DNA from 3 places in the Microbacterium sp. RG1 genome. Region 2 is predicted to be linked to each of the others. Evidence: predicted binding sites of a transcription regulator. Region 2 holds the regulator's gene; each other region holds the start of a gene.
What was found. The regulator HrcA, encoded in region 2, represses chaperone genes, less so after heat shock. The targets are predictions, from matches to a motif close to TTNGCACTCGNNNNNNNCGAGTGCNAA.

Region 1 (3,275 bases), 880 kb from region 2:
CCACCGGAAACGGCGGATGCCCCGGTCCCTTGCGGGGCCGGGGCATCCGTTCGTGAGGTCTGGACTCAGAAGTCCATGCCGCCCGACGGGTCAGCGGGAGCGGCGGCAGCCTTCTCCGGCTTGTCGGCGACGACGGCCTCGGTGGTCAGGAACAGACCGGCGATCGACGCGGCGTTCTGCAGCGCCGAACGGGTGACCTTGGCGGGGTCGATGATGCCCTGCGCGAAGAGGTCGCCGTACTCACCGGTCGCGGCGTTCAGGCCGTGACCGACGGGCAGGTCAGCCACCTTGTTGGCGACGACACCGGGCTCAAGACCGGCGTTGAGGGCGATCTGCTTGAGCGGAGCCTCGATCGCGACACGAACGATGTTCGCGCCGGTCGCCTCGTCGCCCGTCAGCGTCAGACCCTGGAACGCGGTCTTACCGGCCTGGATGAGCGCGACGCCACCACCGGCCACGACACCCTCCTCGACGGCAGCCTTCGCGTTGCGGACGGCGTCCTCGATGCGGTGCTTGCGCTCCTTGAGCTCGACCTCGGTGGCCGCGCCCGCCTTGATGACGGCGACGCCACCCGCGAGCTTGGCGAGGCGCTCCTGGAGCTTCTCGCGGTCGTAGTCGCTGTCCGTGTTGTCGATCTCGCGACGGATCTGGGTCACGCGACCCTCGATCTGAGCGGAGTCACCGGCACCCTCGACGATCGTGGTCTCGTCCTTGGTGATGATGACCTTGCGGGCACGTCCGAGCAGATCGAGGGTGGCGTTCTCGAGCTTGAGACCGACCTCCTCGGTGATGACCTGGCCGCCCGTGAGGATCGCGATGTCCTGCAGCTGGGCCTTGCGGCGGTCGCCGAAGCCGGGAGCCTTGACGGCGGCCGACTTGAAGATGCCGCGGATCTTGTTCAGCACCAGGGTCGCGAGAGCTTCGCCCTCGACGTCCTCGGCGATGATGAGGAGCTCCTTGCCATCCTGGATCACCTTGTCCACGATCGGCAGGAGGTCCTTGATGTTCGAGATCTTCTGGTTGGCGATCAGGATGTAGGGGTCTTCGAAGACCGCCTCCTGGCGCTCCGGGTCGGTCACGAAGTAGGGGTTCAGGTAGCCCTTGTCGAAGCGCATACCCTCGGTGAGCTCGAGCTCGGTGCCGAAGGTGTTGGACTCCTCGACGGTGACCACGCCCTCCTTGCCGACCTTGTCGATCGCCTCGGCGATGAGCTCGCCGATCGCGGGGTCGGCGGCGGAGATCGACGCGGTGGCGGCGATCTGCTCCTTGGACTCGATCTCCTTGGCGTCGGCCAGCAGCGCCTCGGTCACCGCGGCGACAGCCTTCTCGATGCCCTTCTTGAGCGAGATCGGGTCGGCGCCGGCTGCGACGTTGCGCAGACCTTCGCGCACGAGCGCCTGAGCGAGGACCGTGGCCGTCGTGGTTCCGTCACCGGCGACGTCATCGGTCTTCTTCGCGACCTCCTTGACGAGCTCCGCGCCGATCTTCTCGTACGGGTCGTCGAGCTCGATCTCCTTGGCGATGGAGACACCGTCGTTCGTGATCGTGGGTGCGCCCCACTTCTTCTCGAGGACGACGTTGCGGCCACGGGGACCCAGGGTCACCTTGACGGCGTCGGCCAGGGTGTTCAGGCCGCGCTCGAGGCCACGACGGGCCTCCTCATCGAAAGCGATGATCTTTGCCATGTGTGTCTCGTCCCTCCCGGACGTTGGCTTGTGTCTTTAGCACTCAGTGATATCGAGTGCTAATCCATTCTGGCACTCGCCCCCGGGGAGTGCAAGCCGCCGCGAGTGCCGTGAGAGAGCGCGGCGCACACGACGAGACCCCCGAGCACCGGCGGGCGCTCGGGGGTCTCGGGAGTGGGGGTCTCAGGCGACGATGCGAACCGACTCGGCCTGCGGACCCTTCTGTCCGCTGCCGACCGTGAACTCCACGGCCTGCCCTTCTTCGAGGACGCGGAATCCGGTCATGTCGATGTTCGAGTAGTGGACGAAGACGTCCTCACCGTCGCCGGAGGTGATGAATCCATACCCCTTCTCGGCGTTGAACCATTTGACGGTGCCCTGGGCCATACGAGTCTCCTGATGCTGTAGAACGCAGTCATCGTATGCAGCCGACACAGCGTCGAAGCGACGGATCCGGCACAGTTGACACAGCAGCAGCGAACTGTTTACGCCGCGGAAACACGCGGCCGTCGAGGAGGAGCCTCAGGGGGTCGGAGTGGGGCTCGGCGCCCCCGCAGCGGTGCGGTCCAGTCCGATCACGATCGTGAGCTGTTTCGCCTGTGACTCGTCCACATCGGCCGTGCCGGCGTCGTCGGTCGGCTGGTACTGCGTGCTCTCGGCGACATCCGCCCCGCCGATGAGCTCGGCGAGACCCTTGGCCGCCGCCTCGTCCCCCGGGAACGCGTAGTAGACCGTCGTCTGCGGGAAGTCGGTGGCGCTGGCGCTGCTCGCGTTGACGAGGTCGGCACCCCAGCCCTTCGCGATGAGTTCGTCCTTCAGGGTGGTCGCGAGTCCCGTCTCCGGCGTCGCGTTGAGCACCAGCACGGAGAAGGACATGTCGACGACGGGCGTCACTTCGGGCGTCGGAGTCGGCGTCGGAGTCGGCGAGGGCACCAGCACGATCCGCCCGGAGAGCACCAGGCTCCCGAAGATCCCCGCGGCGATGAGCACGATCGTGACGACGATCGCCCAGAGGGTGACCACGCCCGCCCGCATGCGCGGGTTCTCGGCGCGGTGGGCTCCGACACGCCCCGAGGCGTTCGGCAGGTCGTCGAAGCGGTCGCGGGGATGCGGGGTTCGGGACACCCCACGATGCTACCGGAGCGTGTCGCTCCGCCCGCGGAGCGGGGTCTCAGGCGCCGCGGCGGGCCGTCGAGCGCTCACGCCGACGCTCGTCGCGGATGCGGCGCAGGCGACCGACGAGGAGCGGATCCTGTGCCAGGGCGGCCTGCGAGTCGATCAGCCGTCCCAGCAGTTGGTAGTACCGCGCCGGGGTGAGCTGCAGTTCGACGCGGATCGCCTCCTCCTTGGCGCCGGTGTGTCCGAGCCAGCGCGCCTCGAAGGCGAGCAGCTGGGAGTCGCGCTCGCTCAGAGCGTCGGATGCGGGGTCGCGCACGGGCACAGGGCCACGCTAACCGAGCCTGCCCGCCGCATCCGGACGCCACTCCACAGCCGCGCCCAACGGGTCGACCGCGGCGAGCACCTCGCCATCCAGCGCCAGCGCGAAGCGATCCTTCGGCCAGGCGTCCGCTTCGATCGGCGCGTTCCACC
Region 2 (3,275 bases):
CGCGGCAGGGCGACGTCTTCTGTCACGGTGTCGTAGCGGCGCACGAGCGAGCCGTCGCGGAAGGTGGGCCAGCCGGGATCGCCGGTCTCGGCGAAGCGGATCCAGTCGGCGTGCATGCGCGTGGCCAGCTGCTGCGGGGCCCGGGTGCCGCCCATCGTGATGGCGCCATCGTCGCCGAGCGCGTCGAAGACGAAGCCGAGTTCGAGGGCGTGCGCGGCGCGGAGGTCGCGGACCGGGCTCGGCCAGGCGAACTCGTAGACGAACGTGGGTGCGCCGCGCAACCGTGCGACCTCGATCGCCGGCTGCCGCACCAGCAGATCCGTCAGCACCTGTCCGATGATCTCTCCCGCAGGGGCGTCGGGCAGCGCGGTCCGGTACGCGCGCCATACGCCGCGCGGCAGACGCTTCGCGAGCGCGAGGAGGGCGTACGTCCGCCGCGAGAGCTTCGCGAGCGCCTCGGGTGGATACCAGAGGCGGTACTCGTCGGTGTTGGTGCCGATGATGACCGGAACGTCGACATCGACGAGGGCGCGTCGGGGGTTCTCCGGGAGTGTCATCGGATCGATGGTCGCGTTGTATCCCGGTGCCGCCTTGAGCAGGGTGGATGCCGCCGAGAGTTCGTCCCTCGCCGCGACGAGACGCTCCGGCGGGATCCGGCGGAACTCCTCGGCGGTGGCGGGGATTCCGAGCCGGCGAGCGATGTCGCGCGCGGGCCGGGCGGCGCGCTCGGGCGTCGCGGCGTCCAGCGGCCCCGACTCGATGATCGCCCCCGCGATGAGCGGGCGCAGGTCCTCGCGGGCCAGAAGCGCAGCGACGACGGCACCGCCGGCGGACTCGCCGAAGATCGTGATCCGCGAGGGATCGCCGCCGAAGCGGGCGATGTTCCGATGGGTCCACCGCAGTGCCTCGGCCGCATCCGCGAGCCCGATGTTCCTGGGTGCACCGGGCAGGACCGAGAACCCCTCGGCGCCCAGACGGTAGTTCGCCGAGACGAAGACGACGCCGTCGCGGGCGAACGGGGTGCCGTCGTACACGCTGATCGCCGCCGTGCCGCGCTCGAGCGCTCCACCGTGGAACCAGAGCATGACCGCGGCGCCGTCCGCATCCGCCGGTCGCCACACGTTCACCGTCAGGATGTCGTCGCCGGGGATCAGGGTCGAGGGGAGGAGCTTGCCGATCTCGCCCGGATAGGGCGACTGCGGCGATGAGGGCCCGAACACGGTGGCCTCTCGCACCCCGTCCCAGGTCGCGACCGGCTCGGGAAGAGCGAATCGGCGCGCTCCGACCGGTGGTTTCGCGTAGGGGACGCCGAGGTAGCGCTCGATCCCCTCGGAGAGGGCTCCGGATACGACTCCGGTCTCGGTGTGGATGACGGGATGCGACATGCGACCTCCTCTCGAGAGTCTACGGGCGGCCTACCGGCGACTCGCCTCGCGAGCGCGCTAGAATTGGCACTCCCAGACCTCGAGTGCCAGGAGGGAGTGCGCATGGTCAGCGATCGGGGGCTCGACGTGCTTCGGGCGATCGTCCAGGACTACGTGGAGACGCGCGAACCCGTCGGCAGCAAGTCGATCGTCGAACGTCATTCGTTCGGCGTGTCCGCCGCGACGATCCGCAACGACATGGCGCTGCTCGAGGACGAGGAGCTCATCACCGCACCGCACACCTCGTCCGGTCGGGTGCCGACCGACAAGGGCTACCGCGTCTTCGTGAACCACCTCGCCGAACTGCGGCCCCTCACGAGTGCCCAGCGCTCGGCGATCACGGCGTTCCTCGGGGCTCCGGCCGATCTGGACGACATGCTCGGGCGCACAGTCCGTGCGCTGACCCAACTCACCGGTCAGGTCGCCCTGGTGCAGTATCCGTCGTTCGAGCGCGCGAGCATCACGCACGTCGAACTCGTCCACCTCGGCGGGTCGCGTCTGGTCGTCGTGCTCGTCACCGACACCGGTCGGGTGTCGCAGCGTCTGATGGCAGGGCCCGAGCCGCTCGAGGAGACGGATGTGGCGACGCTCCGCGCGCAGGTGTCGGTGCTCGTGACCGGGCGGCCCGTGCGCGAGGGCACGCAACGCGTGGCGCAGGCTCTGGCCGAGACGTTGACCGACAGTCGGGCCGACCGCGCCCTTGGCGCGCTCCTGCGCACCGTCGGCGAGGAGCTCGACGAGTTCCGGCAGGACCGGCTGGTCATGGCGGGAACCGCCAACCTCGCCCGGGCCGAGGGCGACTTCCGCGGCAGCATCTACCCGCTGCTGGAAGCGATCGAGGAGCAGGTGACGCTGCTGCGTCTGATGGGCGAGATGGTGGCCGACGAGCAGGGGCTCGCCGCATCCATCGGACGCGAGAACGAGGCGTTCGGACTCGTCGAGGCGTCGGTGGTGGCCAGCGATTACGACACGACCGGAGGTCAGGCGCGCGTGGGCGTGCTCGGACCCACCCGGATGGACTACTCCAGCAACCTCGCGGCCGTCCGCGCCGTGGCTCACTACCTGAGCCGGCTGCTGGAAGACGACGAACGCGCGCGCTGAGCGCGTGCGAGACGATTCCGCGGCACGCGGACGGGAAGGCTGAAGTGGCAGACCACTACGAAGTACTCGGGGTGCCTCGCGACGCATCGCAGGACGACATCAAGAAGGCGTACCGCAAGCTCGCGCGCCAGCTGCATCCCGATGTGAACCCCGGTGAGGATGCGGCGGAGCGCTTCAAGCTCGTCACGCACGCCTACGACGTGCTGAGCGACAGTGAGCAGCGTCGCCGGTACGACATGGGCAGCGACGGCGGCGGATTCGGTGGTGCGCAGGGCTTCGGCGGGTTCAGCGACATCTTCGACACGTTCTTCGGCGGCGGCGGCGCAGGACGGGTGCGCCCGCGCTCGCGCACCGAACGCGGCCAGGATGCCCTCGTGCGCGTGACGCTCGAGCTGCGAGAGGTGATCTTCGGCGCCCACCGCGACATCGAGGTGGACACCGCTGTGCTGTGCGAGACGTGCGAGGGCGGGTGCTGCCAGCCCGGCACGTCGCCGGTCACGTGCGACATCTGCCACGGCAGCGGCCACGTGCAGCGCACGGTCCGCAGCCTGCTCGGCAACGTCGTCACCAACCAGCCCTGCGCGACGTGCCAGGGATACGGCACCACCATCCCGTACCCGTGCGCCACCTGCCAGGGCCAGGGTCGGGTGCGTGCGCGTCGCACGGTCTCGGTCGACATCCCCGCGGGCGTCGAGACGGGCCTGCGCCTGCAGCTTCCCGGCTCGGGCGAGGTGGGCCCTGCGGGAGGCC
Region 3 (3,275 bases), 730 kb from region 2:
CGATCCGCGTCAACAGCAGTGTGGCCGATCCGTCGCCCTTGAGCTTGAGGCGGGTGCGCAGGCCGGCCGGGTCCACGTCGACGCCGCGCTTCTTGATCTCGAGCGTGCCGATCCCGCGTTCGCGGAGGGCCCTGGCGAGTTTCTTCTCGTCGACGGGCAACTGCTCGCGCACGCGGAAGCTCTGCACGAACGGGCTCGTGATCGGCTCGTCCGAGGTGAGGTACGCGATGCGTTCGTCGAGCGTGCCCGCATCCAGCGACCGGGCCACGTCGCCGATCAGGCGGGAGCGGATGACGGCGCCATCGGGCTCGTGCAGGAAGGCGCCGAGCGGGCGCGGAGCGACGTCCTCGGCGTCATGGCCGGAGGTGATCTCGTGCACCTCGTCACCGCGGACGACGAGCGCCGCACGTCGGACTCCGTCGCGGGCCAGCTCCCGGGAGAAGATCACGAGCTCGATCGTGGATCCGTCCACACTGATCCACTGCGCCTCCACATCGTCGGGGATGCTGTCGCGATCGAAGCCGGGACCGAGCTTGATGCCGGTCGGGATGCGCGCGGCGACCTCGAACGCCCAGCTGAGCGCGGGGCTGTATTCGTCGGCTCTGAGGCGATCGTTGTGCGAGCCGCCGACCGGGCGTCTGGCGGGGTCGAGCCACACCGCATCCCGGTCGGCGAGATCGACGTCCTCCGCTCGGGCGTGCGAGACCGTGACGGTGTCACCGAAGGGCGCCAGGTTGTAGGCGGCGACGGCCGCGGTCGGCTCGTCGGCGTCGACGGCGGTGACCTCGAGCCCGAGGGCGGCGAACCCCAGGGTGTCGCCGCCGATGCCGCATCCGAGATCCGCGATCCGGCGGCGTCCCGCATCCCGGAATCGTCCAGCGTGGCGGGCAGCCACGCTCAGGCGCGTGGCCTGCTCGAGGCCCGCGGGAGTGAAGAGCATCCTCCCGGCGAAGGGCCCGAACTTCGCCGCAGCACGGGAGCGGAGTCGCGCCTGACCGACCACGGCAGAGACGAGGTCGGGACCGTGTCCCGCGCCGCGGAGCCTGCTCACGGCCGCGGCGACCGCGGCCGTCGACTCGATCGGCCCCGTCTCATCCAGCAGGCGCAGGCCTTCGGGGGTGAGAAGGGCGCGTAGCTCGCTCATCTCCATCGCTCCAGCCTAGGCGTGACGTCGTGTTGGCACTCGCGTTGCACGAGTGCCAGGACGCCTCTAGACTTGCCATTAGCACTCTCGGTGTGAGGGTGCTAACTGAGTCTTCCGTTTCACGAAGCGAGAAAGAAGAGGTAGACCGTGTCGGTTTCCATCAAGCCGCTCGAGGACCGCATCGTCATCCAGCAGGTCGAGGCCGAGCAGACCACCGCTAGTGGCCTGGTCATCCCCGACACCGCCAAGGAGAAGCCCCAGGAGGGCGAGGTCGTGGCCGTGGGCCCCGGCCGCATCGACGACAACGGCAACCGTGTTCCGCTCGACGTCGCCGTCGGCGACCGCGTGATCTACAGCAAGTACGGCGGCACCGAGGTCAAGTTCGGCGCTGACGAGTACCTCGTGCTCTCCGCGCGCGACGTGCTCGCGGTCGTCGTCCGCTGACATCGCCTGCTCGAAGCCCTCGGCCGTTCGGCCGGGGGCTTCGTTCGTTGCGGGCGCGCCCCCCACCCTGCCCGCGGTTCTAGGCTGGATCGGTGAACCCACGCACTCCCACCGAGCAGGGCCTCGCCGGCGGCCTGTACGCCTTCTCCGCATACCTGCTGTGGGGCGTGCTACCGCTGTACTTCCTGTTGCTCGCGCCCGTGGGGGCGTTCGAGATCGTGGCGTGGCGGATCCTGTTGTCACTGGTCTTCTGTGCGCTCCTGATCGCGGTGACGCGTTCGTGGCGACGCCTCGGCGCGATCCTGCGCCGGGGCCGGCTCGTCGCCCTCACGGTGCTCGCCGGCATCCTGATCTACGTCAACTGGCAGACGTATCTCATCGGCACTCTGAGCGGTCACGTCATCGAGACGAGCCTCGGGTACTTCATCAATCCGATCGTGACGGTCCTGCTGGGCGTGCTCGTGCTGCGCGAGCGGCTGCGTCCGACGCAGTGGGTCGCGATCGGGCTCGCCACCGCCGCGGTCGTCGTGATCGTGATCGGGTACGGCGCCATGCCCTGGATCGCCCTCATCCTCGCGTTCTCGTTCGGCTTCTACGGACTCGTGAAGAAGAAGATCGGCCCCTCCGTGGATGCGGTGAGCGGGCTCACCCTGGAATCGCTCTGGCTCACCCCTCTCGCCCTCGTGCAGCTCGTCGTCGTGGCTCTGACGACGGGGCTGGGTTTCGCTTCCGCCGGGGCGGGCACCACGGTGGCGCTGGCGCTGGCGGGGGTCGTGACGGCCGTTCCCTTGCTGCTGTTCGCCGCCGGCGCCCGCCGGGCGCCGTTGACGCTGCTCGGCATCGTCCAGTTCGTCGCGCCGGTGCTGCAGTTCCTCATCGGATGGTGGGTGCTGGGCGAGCCGATGACGGCGGGACGCTGGGCGGGCTTCGCGCTCGTGTGGGCGGCGCTGATCCTGCTCAGCGCGGATTCGATCATCGCCTCGCGTCGTGCGCGCAGGGGCGCAGGATTGCAGAACGCTCCGTCCGACGTGGCCGAATTGACGTAATGCGTCGAAAAGCGGCGTGATTCATAACGATTTCGTCGCGAAAGGGTGCGAGGACTGTGCGCGACGCGCGCCTACAACACACTCGTAACAATGCGCGGCTAGCTTCTGGCGCAACGCGGCGTCCAGGTCGCGCATTGAAGAGTGAAAGGACGGAACCAGATGGTTCACTCCAAGAAGGCGTGGTTTGCCGCGACCGCCCTCGCGGGCGTCTCGGCGCTTGCGCTCGTCGGGTGTGCCGGCGGGGGCGAAGCAGCGCCCTCCGGCAGCTCAGACGCAGGTGGCGACTACACGGCGCAGAATTGCGCCGACGGCACCACGAGCGCTGACATCCTCAAGGTCGGCACCCTGCTGCCCACCACGGGAACCCTGGCGTTCCTCGGCCCGCCCGAGATCGCCGGTGTCGGCCTGGCTGTCGACGACATCGTCGCCGCGGGCGACAAGGCATGTACGTTCTGGACCGACTCCGGTGACAGCAACGACATGACCGTGTCCTCCGCTTCGGCCGACGAGCTCATCAACGCGAAGGTCTCGATCGTGATCGGCGCCGCATCCTCCTCGGTGTCGCTGAACGTCGTCGACAAGCTCACCAAGAGCGCGAGCCCGATCGTGCAGATCTCGCCCGCGAACACGGCGGCTTCCCT

Region 1: the regulator HrcA is predicted to act here: its motif matches at 1,722-1,748, upstream of groL (chaperonin GroEL).
Region 3: the regulator HrcA is predicted to act here: its motif matches at 1,177-1,203, upstream of groES (co-chaperone GroES).

Annotation. Positions count from the first base shown of each region.
Region 1 covers NZ_CP034121.1:1,626,821-1,630,095, forward strand. Annotated here, with positions in the region: gene groL (chaperonin GroEL) at 66-1,685, opposite strand; gene EHF32_RS07840 (cold-shock protein) at 1,869-2,072, opposite strand; gene EHF32_RS07845 (LytR C-terminal domain-containing protein) at 2,208-2,810, opposite strand; gene EHF32_RS07850 (DUF3263 domain-containing protein) at 2,857-3,126, opposite strand; gene EHF32_RS07855 (DUF2332 domain-containing protein) at 3,136-3,275, opposite strand, start outside.
Region 2 covers NZ_CP034121.1:741,889-745,163, forward strand. Annotated here, with positions in the region: gene EHF32_RS03495 (carboxylesterase/lipase family protein) at 1-1,385, opposite strand, end outside; gene hrcA (heat-inducible transcriptional repressor HrcA) at 1,488-2,525, shown strand; gene dnaJ (molecular chaperone DnaJ) at 2,570-3,275, shown strand, end outside.
Region 3 covers NZ_CP034121.1:15,968-19,242, forward strand. Annotated here, with positions in the region: gene EHF32_RS00105 (class I SAM-dependent methyltransferase) at 1-1,150, opposite strand, end outside; gene groES (co-chaperone GroES) at 1,292-1,588, shown strand; gene rarD (EamA family transporter RarD) at 1,681-2,634, shown strand; gene EHF32_RS00120 (ABC transporter substrate-binding protein) at 2,794-3,275, shown strand, end outside.